2 regions of the Vreelandella sp. DA03-1M genome follow, and region 2 is predicted to be linked to the other one. Evidence: predicted binding sites of a transcription regulator. Region 2 holds the regulator's gene; the other holds the start of a gene.
What was found. Region 2 encodes LexA, which represses DNA repair genes until DNA is damaged. Its sites were predicted from a motif close to TACTGTNTANNTANACAGTA; they were not measured.

Region 1 (7,762 bases), 220 kb from region 2:
TGCCGCGCCGTGTTTACTCTTATGACGCGGGCATGGGTTGGGATATTTTTAATCTAATTTCTTCAGTAGGCGGCTTCATTATGTCGGCGGGGATTGCCATGGTGCTGCTGGATTTTGCCCTACACTTCCGTTTTGGCAAGCCCGCTAAGCCTAACCCATGGAATGCTGATGGCCTTGAGTGGGCCAATAGCATGCCGCCAAGCGCCTATAATTTTGTCAGTTTGCCAAAAATCGAGACACGCCACCCGCTTTGGGATGACCCTGATTTGCCGCGCACTATGGCGGAAGGCCAGCATAGTTTGGCGGTAGCGACTCATGGGCGACGTGAAATGTGGGGAAGCGACCCGTTAACCGGCAAAGTGCGCGAAATTATTCACCTGCCGGGTAACTCGTGGTGGCCGCTTTTCGCTGCGATGGCGTTGGCAGTGGTGTGTATAAGTCTGCTGACTCGCCTTTACCCGTTGGCCGTTATCGCCGTGGTGGTCGCTGGATTGTTTCTATTGCGCTGGTCATGGGAAAACGGTGCACATCCTAAAGCTGCGCCTGATGCACGGGTGGCACCCGGCGATCCTCCGCTGCACTCGCGTACCATGGATGGCCCCGGGCTATGGGCAATGTCGATAACCATGCTCGCTAATGGCTCCTTCTTTCTTTCCTATTTGTTTGGCTGGTTCTACCTTTGGACGGTCTCGCCTGAATGGCGAATGCCTGAGGTATCACCGCTCTCCCTGGTGGGGCTGCTGTTGGCTGGTGGGGCACTCACGGTAGGTGCAGGCATCCTCGAAAAACTGATAAGTGGGTTGCGTCAGCAGCGTGATGCTGGGCTGTCACTAGGCATGTTCAGTATTAGCGCGCTTGGGTTTGTGCAGGTGAGCATCACGCTTTGGGTACTGCTGAGCGCAGACCTTGCGGTTACCGAGAACTCTCATGATGCAATCATTATGGTGGGACTAGCGTATGCACTGTTTCATGGAGGTTTGGGTGCTGTGCTAACACTGCTTCAGGGCCTGCGGGTGGGTTATGGCTATGTGGGCGCCCATGCACCTTTTGAGCCCGCTGTCGTTGCTCAATTGTGGCGTTATAACGTGGCGACGTTCTGGATCATCGTGGGCGCGCTTGCCGTGCTGCCCCGTGTCATAGGGAGTTAGGCGGATGACCATCGTGATGCAGCGCTTACATCTCACTCACCCATTACACTTTGTTATTGGCTTAACGCTTTGGAGTGCTTGGTTTGTAACAGTTTACGGTGGGCATGCTGTGGCCTGTGAAGTCATGCCCCCTGACCCAGAACAGGGTGTATTTACCCTCGTTAATGCGTTGTTGCTTATGGTCAGTCTTGCTGCCGTTGCGCTGTTAGCTGCGTTAACGGTGGGGTGTTACCGCATGAGCAAACATCATACCGGGCGGCTGCGCTTTAATGCACGGGTTTCTGCCGGGCTCTATCTCTTTTCTACCTTCGGCGTATTGTTTGCAGCGATGCCCATCATCGGTATTCCGCCTTGCCTGTGAGTGGTATGACTGACACTAACGCAGACAAGCTCTATACCCTTCACGGCATGTGGTGCACCAGTTGCGCGTTGGCCGTGGAAGGCTCCCTCAAACAGAGTGATGGCGTGCACGACGTTAGCGTGCATTATCCCAGCGCCACGCTCTGTATAAGCGGCACGCCAGCCGCGACTCAGCTCTCAGTGCTTGCCTTAAAGGTTAAGCGACTAGGCTACCGGCTGACGGAACTTGAGCCGGTGGGCGATGCCCATGCACGATTGGAAGAGGAGAGCCGCTACCTCACACTTAGACTGATGGTGGGTTCGCTATTTGGCATGTGGACCATGCTTGCCTCAATTTTGATCTACGCATCCGCCTTGCCCAATGAACAGGTCGAGCAGGTAGTGGCATGGGTGTCGGGTGCTTTTTCACTTCCCGTGGTGCTGTTTGCGGGCGTGCCGTTTTACCGTGCGGGATGGCGTACATTGCTCGCCAAACGCCCTGGAATGGATGTGCTCGTTAGCCTTGGTGTATTTGGCGCTGTGCTCGTCTCGATCGGGCTTTTATGGCGCGGTTCATCGGAAGTGTATTTCGATACGGCGGTGATGCTGATTGTGCTGTTGCTGGTCGGGCGGTTAGTGGAAACGCTGTGCCGTCAACGTGGGTTAAAAGCGCTGGACGCATTGACACTACCGAACGCGAACATAAGCGTTTACCAACATGAACATTGGGTAATGGTTCCTGCCGATGAAGTGGCTGCAGGAATGCGCGTCGAGTTAGCGCCAGGTGAGCGGGTAGCGCTTGATGGCACCCTGGAAGCACCTGGTTGGGTCGATACCGCCTCGCTGACCGGTGAAAGCCTGCCGCGCCTCTTTCATACAGGTCAGAAGGTCTACGCAGGCTGCCGCTACCTGGGTGCAACGCCGCTGGTAATGCAGGTAAGCGCCGGGGTAGGCAAGCGGCGACTAGATCGGCTGTGTGACGAAATGCGCCGCTATCAGGCCAAAAAAGGCGAGCTGCAGAAGCTAGCTGATCGCTTTGCAGCTTGGATAAGCCCCTTAGCACTTGTACTGGCGCTGCTGACGTTGCCTACTGCGCTGTTATTTGGAACGGGCTGGGAAGAGGCCTTTGTGCGGGCGCTTTCCGTACTGGTGGTGGCATGCCCCTGTGCCGTTGGGCTTGCCGTGCCGTTGGCAAGCCTTGCTGGTAGCAGTCAGGCCATGCAGCAAGGTATTGCACTACGCGACCCGGCCGCGCTTGAAACTTTGGCGCGCACTCGCTCGGTAGCACTGGATAAAACCGGCACCTTAACGACCGGCAATCATTCCGTGCTGCATTGGCAGGCACGGGAGGGCGTTGATAAACACACGGTGCAGCGCAAACTAAGCGCCGCCGTCGCTGGAAGCGAACATCCGCTAGCGCACGCGTTAGCGCACTGGTCGAATGATCAACGTGAGCAGAACCCTGATCAGAATATAGAAGTAAATGAATCGCCTGGGGAAGGGCGCCGTGTGCAGCTAAATAGCGGCGAGTGGCTAACGCTAGGTAGCGCTAATTGGCTAACTCGTCAGCAGATTGCGTTGCCATTTCAAGCTGAAGACCCCGCGCTGGTGTTTGCTTCTCAAGTGATGTTGGCTGATGAAGCGGGCTGGCTGGCCACGTTCTATCTGGCCGATCAACCGGTGGAGGATGCCGCTCCAAGCGTGAAGCGCCTGCTCGCATCAGGCTATGTGGTGGCGATGATTAGCGGCGACCGGCAGGGGGCTGTTAGCTGGCTGGGTGAGCAGATAGGGCTTGCCCGAGAAGCTTGCTATGCCCAGCGTTCGCCCGAAGCCAAAGCGCGGTTGTTGCAGGCGCTACTAGCGCCAACGCTCTATGTGGGTGATGGCTTGAATGATACGTTGAGCTTAGCCGCGGCTGATGTGGGTATTGCCCCGCTAAGTGCCAGCGAGGCCGCCCGTGAAGGGGCTTCCGCACAGCTTATGACGCCGGGAGTGGGGGGGGTAGTAAAACTGCTTAGCATTGCTAAATACACCCGGCGCATCATGGTGCAGAATCTGTTCTTTTCGGCACTGTATAATACGCTGGCCCTAGGGCTGGTAGCTGTGATGGCCATTCCACCTCTGGTTGCGGTATTCGCTATGGCGGCAAGTTCGCTGAGTGTCACGCTCAATGCCGCCCGGTTAGCGTGGGCCGAGCCGGAGGAAAACGATCAGAGGGCTCCGGAATAGCCAAGTGCCTGTTTAAGCCGCTCGGCATTCGTTGCCACCCAACGTGGGTCAATCGCCCCCCAATCGCGTATTTGGTAGCGGCCAATGTTGTGGCGCTCGCCTTCATCTCTTGTAAATACGCACTCGATATCTAATTCGGCAAGGGAGGCGATCGTATCCTGAGCGGTACGCCGTGGCATGCCGGTGGCTTCAATTAGTGCAGGCACGCTGGCAGCGCCATGTTCGATAAGATGGGCTACGTATAAACGTCGGTAAAAACTCGATTTCGTTTTGCTAAGCGCGGACATTAGGCTTCCTTAACAGCAAATTGATTAACGCGCTACTTAGCTTAAAGGAATAAGTCGCCCTGCGCCCGTGGTGGGCGGAAATCCCGCGTATTCAAGCCCTGCTCGGTGCGATCCTGCATGTTCCACTGGCGGCTGGCGCGAGCAAAGCGCTGAGCAATTAAATCAGCGAATACCCCTTCTCCACGAAAGCGCTTACCAAACTTGGCATCATAGGCCTTACCGCCTCTGCACTGGCGCATAAGGCTCATCACTTTGGCGGCGCGTTCTGGGTAGTGAGCTTCCAGCCACGCCTCAAACAGCGGCGCTACTTCGTAAGGTAAGCGCAGCAGCATCCAAGCCGCCGTTCGTGCGCCTGCTCGGCTGGCGGCTTCCAGTAGCTTTTCAATTTCATGATCAGTCAGCCCTGGGATAAGCGGTGAAATCAATGTGCCGACTGGGACTCCCGCCGTATTGAGTTCACTAATGGCCCGCAAGCGCGCCTGAGGCGAGGCCGCCCGTGGTTCTAGCGTGCGCTTTAAATTGGCGTCCAGGCTGGTCAAGCTAACAAACACACGCACCAGCCGATGCTCTGCCATCTCTGCCAATAGTTCTAGATCGCGTAGCACCAGCGTGCTTTTAGTCACTAACGTTACCGGATGGCGACACTCCAACAGCAACTCCAGCAAGCGACGTGTGGTTTTATAAGTAGCCTCTAACGGCTGGTAGCAGTCGGTATTGCCAGAAAGATTGATGGGGCGGCAGATGTAGTTGGGATGGCAAAGCTCCTCCGTTAACCGTTCCACCAAACCGCTGCGGGCAATGAGTTTAGTTTCAAAATCCAGCCCTGGCGATAGATCCCAGTAAGCATGTGAGGGGCGTGCGTAGCAGTAAACGCAGCCATGTTCACAGCCACGGTAAGGATTCAGCGAGCGATCAAACGGCAAATCCGGCGATTTATTCCACGATAGCGCGCTCTTGCTCACCTCTTCTCGCACTTCGGTGGCGATGGTTGTAGATGTTTCTTCCCGCCACCAACCATCGTCTTCCACCACGCTACGGGTAGGTGAAAAACGATTGTGCGGGTCGTACGTTGCTCCGCGGCCTTTGCGCACAGCTGAAACACTCGATGTTTGATCGGGAGTCGTCATTTGCCACCTCTGACCTGTATAACTAACTATATGGCTATTTATACAGTATATGGCGTTTGGGCAAAGGCGCAAGAAAAGGCTTAGCGGCTTAAATAGCAAATTCGGGGATACAAACGCGTCTTTATTTCATACGCTTAAAGACCCCGTTGTTGCCAGCATGGAAAGAGGCGATTTGACCTATGGAACTTCAACCACATTTTGCATTAATGGCATCCTACAATCAGTGGATGAATGCCAAGGTATACGACACGGCTAGCAAGCTGAGTACAACTGAACTTGCAGAGGAGCGAGGCGCTTACTTTGGCTCTATTTTTGGCACTTTAAATCATATCGTTGTAGCCGACACGCTTTGGCTTAAGCGGTTTGCAAGCCATCCCTCTTCTACCACAACACTTGCGGTCATGGTGGCGCTGCCAACGCCTGCGCGGCTTGATCAAGTGATGTTTGATGACTTGGATGGCCTCAAGGCACATCGTCAATGGTTGGATAGCGTGATTATCAATTGGATCGCAGCGCTGACAGATGAGGATCTAGAGACAATCTTGAGTTACCAAAATATGAAAGGAGTTCCAGCCATCCGCAGTTTCTCCAGCCTGATCTTGCACTTCTTCAATCACCAAACCCACCACCGCGGGCAGATAACAACGCTGCTCTCGCAAGCCGGTCTAGATATTGAGGTCACCGACTTGCTGGCGCTGATACCGGATGAGGCCGGTAGCCAATAATATTGACCAGCATGCTGGTCATAGTTAATTAATTTGCTCTCTTAACTCCCTGACGGTGAACTGTAAGAACCTAGCGGCATACAACTGTTATCGAAAGGCGGGCTTTTATGAGACTGGTGAGCGTTACCTGGGCGGGGCTGCGGGGCCTCAACATATTATGTATAGGGACATTGAATGATCGGTTATTTACGCTAAGCGATAGTGAGTCCGTTCTGGCTATCTGGTTAGAATCCACCATCGCCGCCACGTTTTTATCGGAGTCGAAACTGGCAGAGATGTGCGAGCATAGAGGCGTTAAAAAGAGCGAAGCATCAGAGCCTATTAGCTCTGTTTAGTAACAGATAGCTTCCTCACCGCATATACTCTATCCCGTAGCGATATACTTATCCCATTTGCCGAACACGAGTCCCACTCCCATGGAGCCAGCACAAGATAAACTTTGGAATATGAAGCCTAACGCCCCCTTGGCTAGGCAACTGGCGATACGGGATGTGCCTGCTTTGGTATACGATGCCGTGAATCTTGAGGGGGTCGCTATGACGCTGCCCGAGGTGCAGACCATTTTGGATGGGATCACCGTGGGCGGCCATAAAATCAGCGATCAGAATATGGCGATTAACCAGGCGAAAGCTTGGGAATATATATTTTATTTAGTCGATAAGGGGCAGTTCCGCTTTGATAAGCAAACCGCTCTAGACATCCATGCCATTGCCGGTAAAGAAGAGGCGCTGGAGTGGGGCAAGTTTCGCTCGGGTTATGTAACGGTTGCAGGTTCTGACTATGAGCCGCCTATGCCTGACGAGCTTGAAGCTAAATGGCAAGAAGTCCAGCGGCTAGTAGCGAGCGAAGAGGACAGTTACGACCAAGCCATCACTGCGTTTCTGCAGATGGCTAGGGCTCAATTTTTCTGGGATGTTAACAAGCGTACTGGTCGCTTTATGATGAATGGCATTTTGCTGATGCATGGATTCCCGATTATTAATGTTCCAGCCAAACGACAGCAAGAGTTCAATACCCTGATGTTGGATTTTTATACATCTAACAATATGGCACCGATGAATACGTTTCTAAGAAGCTGTTTAGACAAGAAAATCATTAAGAACTTTAAGCTCGACCTGCCAATCGGCTAAAAGTAAGGCTCAGCAAAAATTAAAACGCCTTGGTTCTTTCAAACCAAGGCGTTGTTTTCTATCGATTTATAAGCCTATTCGTTCAATGTTTTTTCCGTGTTGGCTTCTTGTCGGCACTGGCCGGTGCGCTTTCCTTTTCGTCACTGCCGCCATTAGGGAAGTGCGCCCGCACCAACTCCAGCAGGCCTTGTGTGGAGGCATCGAAGTCGGCGGCGTGGGCATCGATGCGTTCGCTGATTTCACCCGCGATGCGTTTGCCAAGCTGTACGCCCCACTGGTCAAACGAGTTGATGTTCCAGATCACCCCTTGCACAAACACCTTGTGCTCGTAGAGCGCAATCAGTGCGCCTAGGTTTTTCGGCGTTAGCTCGTCCAGCAGTAGCGTGCTGGAAGGGCGGTTGCCGGGGCAACTGTAGGGGTCGTGTTGGCTGAGTTCTTTGCTGTCCCCCTGGCTGCCCTCCATAAAGGCGTTGGCCTGAGCGAGCATATTGGTCAGTAAGGCGAAGTGGTGGTCTTCCACGCCGGGCTCGGGCTTGAGCGAGGCAATAAAATCAATCGGTACGTAGCGGGTGCCCTGATGCAGTAGCTGGAAGAAGGCATGCTGGCCGTTGGAGCCGGTTTGGCCCCACACAATGGGGCCGGTTTTGTAGTTCACCGGGTGGCCGAAAATATCTACCGACTTGCCGTTAGACTCCATGTCCAACTGCTGCAGGAAAGAAGGCAGTTGGTTCAGCGCCTGGTCGTAGGGCACGATGGCTTGGGTTTCTGCGCCAATAA
Region 2 (7,762 bases):
CACTTAGGGCATCAATATCAGGCCGTGCACGGCTGTAGCGCAGTTTGGCGGGACGCTTGGTTTCAATACCCCGGCAGTTTTCAATCACCTCAAGTGCCGCGGTGCGATCATTGCACACCAGCAACATATCGCAACCCGCCGCTAGCGCTGCCTGGGCTCGCTGTTTGGGCCCACCCGCCTCGTGGGCGCCCGCCATACTTAAATCATCAGAAAAGATGCAGCCTTTGAAGCCCAACGATTCACGCAGCATGCCCAACCAATGAGGGGAGAACCCGGCAGGACGCGGATCGAAAGCACTGTAAATCACATGCGCTGGCATCACGCCGTCTAACGGCGCGGCTAAATGGGCAAAGGGCACCAGGTCGCGTTGTTTAATCACCTCTAGCGGACGGTCATCCACCGGCAGCGCAACGTGAGAGTCTGCCGCGACGCCGCCGTGACCGGGGAAGTGTTTCCCGACAGCGGCCATACCAGCATCATGGAGCCCTTGAATAAAGGCGCTGCCAAGCTGAGCCACATGCTGCGGATCGCGGCTAAAACTTCGGTCACCAATAACACTTGAGACGCCGCTTTCGACATCCAGTACCGGAGCAAAGCTAAGATCCAAACCGCAGGCAGCCATTTCCATGCCCAATAGCCAGCCAGCATCTTTTGCGAGCGCAAGACCGTCATCGGGATTAGCGCTATAACACTCCCCAATGCGAGCCATGGCGGGAAGGCGCGTCATCCCCTCTTTAATGCGCTGAACGCGGCCACCCTCTTGATCAACAGCAAGCAATAAGTCCGCACGCACACGTCGAATATCGCTGCATAGTTGGCGTACTTGATAGCCGTTCTCGACATTGCGGGCAAACAGAATAACCCCCCCTACCGACGGTTCTAGCAGCAAGCGCTTTTCTGCGGCCGTTAATTTCGGGCCTTCAAGGTCGAGCATGACCGGGCCTAACGGTTGAGTCATCGTGATAGGTCCATTAAAAAAGAGGCGGTGATTCTAGACGATCGTCTAGCGGTGTCAAAACGGATTAGTCAAATGACTGACGACCGCCGTGCAACCAAACGGGGGTACCTGGTAACGCTAACGAAAAGATATAGAGCAAATCACTATTGCGTAAACGAATACAGCCGTGGGAGGCAGCAACGCCCATGGGCTGATCAGGTGGCGTACCATGAAGATAAATATAGCGACGCTGTGAATCGACCTGTCCACCACGGTTCACGCCTTTTTCTAATCCGCATAGCCACAGGATGCGGGTCAAAATCCAATCCCGCTTCGGATATGCTTCAGCTAGCGCAGGAGAAAATGCCTCTCCCGTCCAGCGACGACCACGAAATACCGCATTATCAGGCATCCCGCTGCCAATAGCGGCTCTTATATAGTGCCAACCCTGGGGTGTTTTGCCACTGCCATTGTACTCACCGACGCCCGCGAGGCCAGACGATACTTCACACTCATGCAGCACCTTCGGCCCTCGCCAACAGCGTAGCTGCTGCTGTGTGGTATCGATTTCCAACCAGATGTTCTCTACAGGGGGAAGCTCAGCGAGCTTGGGCGTTCGCATATTTTCCTTCTTCAAGTGCTGGGGGCAACGGTGCATTCATGGCAGCCACCACTACCGGGCGCAACCGCCTAACCAAATCCCGCACGGTGACCTGCTCGTGATAATCCTTTTCAGCGATGTCGCGCAGTGCATCAAGGCCTGAAAGCGTAAAAATCACCGTACCAAGCATAAAGTGTAGCCGCCAAAAGCGTTCCGCGTCAGGCAAGTCGGGCGTTGCTTGACGCACTAGCTCAGTGAAGCGGGTAAACACATCACCATACTCTTGCTGAATATGACGCCGAAGGTGCCCCTGCGCTTGGCTATAGGCAAGGCCCAGCAAGCGCATAAACACCTTTAAACTGTTGCGCTCGGCAGGCACTGCCAGCACGCTGGTCGCCATTGTTTCGAGTAGCGTTTCCAACGGAATAACGCGCCCTGCATGCTGGGCTTCAAGTTCATCAAGCGCGGTATGAAAACGCTGAGTGAACGGGTCCAGATAGCGTGAAAACACGGCCTGAATTAAGGCTTTTTTGGAACCAAAATGGTAATTCACCGCCGCTAAATTGACGCGCGCTTTGCTAGTGATGTTGCGCAGCGATGTTTCAGCAAAACCTCGCTCAGCAAACAGCACTTCCGCGGTGTCGAGTATTCGAGTTACCGTATCAGATTGAGCCATGCCGCTCTCCGGGGAAACGAGTGTTTAAAACATAGCAAAATTCTATGCCATTACGTTGGAGGGCTCAACGCTTGATTTTCTGATGGAATATGGCTGTCTATATCAGTAGAAGCTTAGTTTAAAACGATTAGGGAAGCTCTGAAAAAGTCACTGCCATCAGCGATAATACGGCTATCGTCAACTGCATAGGATTCAGTGCTGCCATGGATCAAATCACCTTCTCAGAAGCCGAGTACCAGAACAAGAAGCGAAAGACCCGCCGCGAACTCTTTCTGGAGCGGATGGACAAGCTGATCCCCTGGACGCAGTTGGAGAAGAAGGTAGCCCGTTATTACCCCAAGGGCGAGAGCGGGCGGCCTCCGTATCAACTGTCTGCCATGCTCCGCGTCCATTGCATGCAATTGTTTTACAACCTGAGCGATCCGGCCATGGAAGACGCCCTCTACGAGATCGAGTCCATGCGCCAATTCGCCGGTTTGAAACTGGACCGATTGCCGGACGAAACCACGATTCTCAAGTTTCGCCATTTTCTGGAACGCCACGGCCTTGGCAAGGTGCTGTTCCAGGAAGTGAACAACCACCTGGAGAAAAATGGCCTGATGCTGCGCGAAGGGAGCATTGTCGATGCCACTATCATTTCTGCGCCTAGTTCCACCAAAAACAAAAAAGGCGAGCGCGATCCGCAAATGCACCAAACTAAAAAAGGTAGCTCTTGGCACTTTGGCATGAAAATGCACATAGGTGTCGACGATAAGCTTGGGTTGATTCACAGCATTGAGACCACGGCTGCCAATGTCCATGACATTGTGCCTGCCGATAAGCTCCTTCACGGTGAAGAGCAACGCGTCTTCGGTGATGCCGGTTACCTTGGTATTCAAAAACGAGACGAGCACAAGCACCGCAACGATGTCTCTTGGTATATTGCCAAACGGCCTGGCACCCGCAAGCAGCTAGATGCCAGGCGACAGAAAGTCGAAAAAATCAAAGCCAGTATCCGTGCCAAGGTGGAGCACCCCTTTCGGTACATCAAACAAGTTTTTGGTTATGGCAAGGCTCGCTATCGTGGACTGGCCAAAAACACTCAGCGCCTGCACTTGCTGGCGGCGTTCAGCAACCTGCTGATCAGTGAGAAATACCTATGGGAATAGGGCGATTGCGCCCGTTTTCCGCTCAATGAGCGGGAAACGGGCAAAAATACACAAAGAACGGGAGAAGAATGTCTGAATTTTCGATTTTTTCTCGGCTCAAGTGAGCGGTGATGAATATCGGCAGTTATTCAGACCTTCCCTAGGAAAAATTCGGGGGCCTTTCTCGATAGGGGTTGACAAGACATATACTGGACAGAGGAACATACTGTATACTTAACCACTTATCGATTAAATCGACATTTAATTTGTTACTGTCTATTCACTATTATTGGAGTCTGGTATGTCGCGTCCGCTAACCGCTCGCCAACAGCACGTATTTGATTTTATTGTTAAGACCATGGGCGAATTTGGCTACCCTCCGACCCGTGCTGAAATTGCGAAAGCGCTGGGTTTCCGTTCACCTAACGCAGCGGAAGAGCACCTGCGCGCGCTAGAGCGTAAAGGCGCTATTCGCATTATTCGCAATACGTCACGCGGTATTCGCCTACCTAATCAAGAGCCCCAAGAGGTAGTAGACAGCACCTTAAGCGCGTTGCCCGCTGCCAATATTGAAGCCTCGCCTGCTGGCCTACCGGTGATTGGCGAAGTAGCCGCCGGGAGCCCTATCCTAGCTGCTGAGCATATTGACCGTTACTGCCCTCTGCCAGCCGAGTACTTCACTCCTAAAGCCGATTATTTGCTGCGTGTGCGAGGCCTTTCGATGAAGGATATTGGTATTTTAGAAGGTGATTTATTGGCAGTTCACCGTACCGAGCGGGTGCGCGATGGCCAGATTGTAGTGGCACGCCTAGAGGATGAGGTAACGGTTAAACGCTTCAAACGCCAGGGCCACCAAGTAACGCTATTTGCGGAAAATGCAGACTTTGCGCCCATTGAAATCGACCTGCGTTCACAGTCACTCGATATCGAAGGTGTCGGCGTTGGCGTTATTCGTGGCGGTAATGGCCAGGCATTGGGCTAACCACCGTCGCTACTGCATGTCGATATAGCGGTGGTCATTAAAGGTGGCCACCCAATTAGGATGATAGACCAGCAGAATACTCAGCAGCATCCCGGTAATAAACGCCTCTGAAGGCATTAGTAGAGGTAAGAAGCGAGCATACTCCTGGGCAAGATAGATAGCGTTAGGGTCTGTGCCTGCCACGATGATCAGCAGCACGGCAGCCAGCCCTGCCCCTAATGTTGCCAACGCCGCCCCAAAAAATCCGCAGGCAAATAGAAACACCATCAGGTTATCCGGCAGGCGGCGATCTACCAGCCGCCACACTGTGCCAATAATGGCAGCCGGAACAATGCCCGTTACCAGTACATTCGCCCCCAGCAACGTCCACTCATTGCGGCCGATAACTACCATTGCCACATGGATGAGTACATTGCTGAGCAGCGCTAGTGGCGCTTTAAACACGAGTGTCATCAATACCGTAAAAACGAGATGCAGCGTTAGCCAGTCGACCGCCTGAGCGCGCAGCTGCCACATCAGCACCACAGCTAGCGTTGCGCCTAACCAACGGTGCTGAAGGGCAGTGTCTTCCAGTAACGCTTTCCAGGGCCGCCGCCAAAGAGCCCACACCACTACGCCTAACGAGAGTAGCGAGGTGAATATCAGCGCCCAGGGCGCCAGTACACTTTGTGCGAACGACATAGCGGCTTCTCACTTTATCGAGCGTTAGCTAAATACCACGGTCTTGTTGCCATGCACTAAAACACGATCCTCAAGATGCCAGCGTAAACCGCGTGCGAGAACGGCTTTTTCAACATCACGCCCAAAGCGGACTAAATCGGTTGGGGTATGGCAGTGGCTAACGCGATGAATATCCTGTTCGATAATCGGGCCCGCGTCGAGTTCCTCGGTGACGTAGTGGCAGGTGGCGCCAATCAGCTTCACACCGCGCTGATATGCCTGGTGGTAGGGCTTCGCCCCAGCGAAAGAGGGTAAAAAACTGTGATGTATATTAATCACCCGCCCTGCATAGCGTGCGCACAGGTCAGGCGGCAGAATTTGCATATAACGCGCCAGCACGACGCAATCAGCGCGCGCACTATCGATTTCTGCTTGCACCTTGGCAAACGACACTTGCTTGTTATCGGGGTCGACTGGCACATAGTGATAAGGAATGCCATACCACTCGGTCAATGAACGCATATCATCATGGTTGGAAATGACGCCGACAATATCGCAATCCAACTCACCGGCCTGCCAGCGATAAAGTAAATCTACCAAGCAGTGTGACTCTCGAGAGACCATCAATACCACCCGACGGCGCTGCTGTGTATCCACCAATGACCACTGCATATCAAATTCGATCGCCACCGGCTCGAATGCTGCACGTAGCGCCTCCACCGACATCCCCACTGAATCCGCCAAGATTTCGTAACGCATAAAAAAACAGCCGGTTTCTAAATCGGAGTGCTGGCTGGCTTCGGTAATGGAGCCGCCCTGCTGGGCAATAAAGCTCGATACCCGTGCAACAATCCCCACCCGGTCAGGACAGGAAACCACTAAACGATAATAATGAGACATGTGAGCTACTCTTGACCTATTGCTAAGTTAATTATGACAAACCAGCGGCTTAGGTCGCATAGTGTATCGGAAGGGCATGGAAGATTGTTAGCCGCCCCTGCCTTCCCGTATAGTTAAGTCACTACTTTTTAGGTTTTTCATAACAGATGCATTCACCACGCGTTCAAATTCGTCCCCGTCGTCGTCCACCGCTGCGCATGTTGCCGCTGGGGGGATGCGGTGAGATTGGAATGAATCTAACGCTATACGGCTACGACGATCACTGGATAGCCGTCGATTGCGGCATGATGATCCGTCAGGATCTTCCCAACTCGCCACTGCAGGTACCCAATCTCGATACACCGAAAGCACTGGGGATCGTGCCCAAAGCGCTCTTTATCACCCACGGCCATGAAGACCACATTGGTGCAGCTGCCTGGCTTTGGCCGATGTGGAACTGCCCTATTTATGCCACACCGCTGGCGGCTGGGCTGTTGCGACTGAAGTTTGCCGAGCATCAGCTTAGCAGCGCGGCTATCCATGTTATTGAGCCTGGCGAGGCGCTGGAAAACGGGCCGTTCACGCTGCGCTATTTGCTGTTAACGCACTCTATACCCGAAAGCTGTGCGTTGATCATGAGCGTCGGTGGCTACCGCGTCTTACATACCGGCGACTGGAAACTCGACCCTGAACCGATCATCGGCACGCCGATAAGCGCGGCCCAATTCAAGGCGCTTGCCCCAGTGGATTTAGTGGTGGGCGACTCCACCAACGCTCCCATGCCCGGCCACTCAGGCAGCGAGGGTGATGTTGCCCGTGCGCTGGCAAAAACCCTCAGCAACTGCCAGGGCCGCGTGGTGATCTCCTGCTTTGCGAGCAATCTTGCCCGGGTGTTAGCGATAGGACGCGCAGCCCATCAATGTGGCCGTCGTATCAGCTTAATGGGGCGTTCCATGGAGCGCATGGTCAGCGTCGCGCGGGGGCTCGGCTATATGGATGATTTACCGCCGCTGGTGCCCAATCACGACCTTGGCTACCTGCCCCCGGATGAAGTAGTGATTATTGCCACCGGCAGTCAGGGAGAGCCCCGCGCCGCGTTACAGCGTCTAGCCCAGGGCCGTCATCCCTATGTGGATCTTCAGCCCGGCGATAATGTCATCTTCTCGGCTAAAGCCATTCCCGGCAATGAGCGACCCATTGAGCAGCTTAAAAAGCGTTTGGCGCACCTAGGTGTCAGCATCTATGACGAGTTCAATCACCCTGAACTGCACGCCACAGGGCATCCTGCTCAGGATGAGCTGATCAAGCTCTATCAGTGGGTCAGACCCAAGCATCTTATGCCGGTGCATGGCGAAGCACGCCATCAGCAGGCTCACCAGGCCATTGCCAAGCAGCTAGGTATTAGCGCCCCATTAACGCCGGTAAACGGCGATCTGATCAGTTTTGATAGCCACGGATTGCACTGTGAAGCACGCTATCCGCAGCCGCCCTGCATTGTCAGTCAAAACAGCGTCGTGCCCCACCCTGGCTTGGAGGTGAACGATGCCAATAAAGCCCGTCGCGGCAGCTTGTACCTAGCGCTACCAGTGACCGCGACTGACACTGGCTGGGCGCGCATTGGCCGCTTGATGCTGGATACCTCAGGGGCCAGCCCGCTGGATGAAGATAGCTTTAGCGATTGGCTGGACGATCAGCTTGAGGAGATTGCCGCCGACACACTGGCCGACCTTCGCCAGGCATTGCAGCCTCGCTTGATTCACTGGCTGGCGGAGCATATGCAGCACCTGCCCGATGTGCATCTTCAGATTATGGCTGCTGAAATGCCAGAAGCCCTTACCCTAGACAATGCTGCCAATCGTTAGTGGTGCATCATTGAGGAATAGCAAAACGTGGCAAACTC

Region 1: the regulator LexA is predicted to act here: its motif matches at 5,159-5,178, upstream of ACXUPB_RS13085 (PA0069 family radical SAM protein).

What each region holds. Positions count from the first base shown of each region.
Region 1 is NZ_CM146798.1:2,792,534-2,800,295, reverse strand. Features, by position in the region: gene ctaD (cytochrome c oxidase subunit I) at 1-1,148, shown strand, start outside; gene ACXUPB_RS13100 (hypothetical protein) at 1,153-1,509, shown strand; gene ACXUPB_RS13095 (heavy metal translocating P-type ATPase) at 1,515-3,716, shown strand; gene ACXUPB_RS13090 (winged helix-turn-helix domain-containing protein) at 3,698-4,003, opposite strand; gene ACXUPB_RS13085 (PA0069 family radical SAM protein) at 4,045-5,130, opposite strand; gene ACXUPB_RS13080 (DinB family protein) at 5,310-5,855, shown strand; gene ACXUPB_RS13075 (Fic family protein) at 6,272-6,985, shown strand; gene pgi (glucose-6-phosphate isomerase) at 7,068-7,762, opposite strand, start outside.
Region 2 is NZ_CM146798.1:2,575,890-2,583,651, forward strand. Features, by position in the region: gene nagZ (beta-N-acetylhexosaminidase) at 1-958, opposite strand, end outside; gene ACXUPB_RS12000 (L,D-transpeptidase) at 1,023-1,559, opposite strand; gene ACXUPB_RS12005 (TetR/AcrR family transcriptional regulator) at 1,537-2,214, opposite strand; gene ACXUPB_RS12010 (IS5 family transposase) at 2,418-3,362, shown strand; gene lexA (transcriptional repressor LexA) at 3,643-4,323, shown strand; gene ACXUPB_RS12020 (energy-coupling factor ABC transporter permease) at 4,333-5,004, opposite strand; gene purU (formyltetrahydrofolate deformylase) at 5,029-5,883, opposite strand; gene ACXUPB_RS12030 (ribonuclease J) at 6,114-7,724, shown strand; gene moaE (molybdopterin synthase catalytic subunit MoaE) at 7,761-7,762, opposite strand, start outside.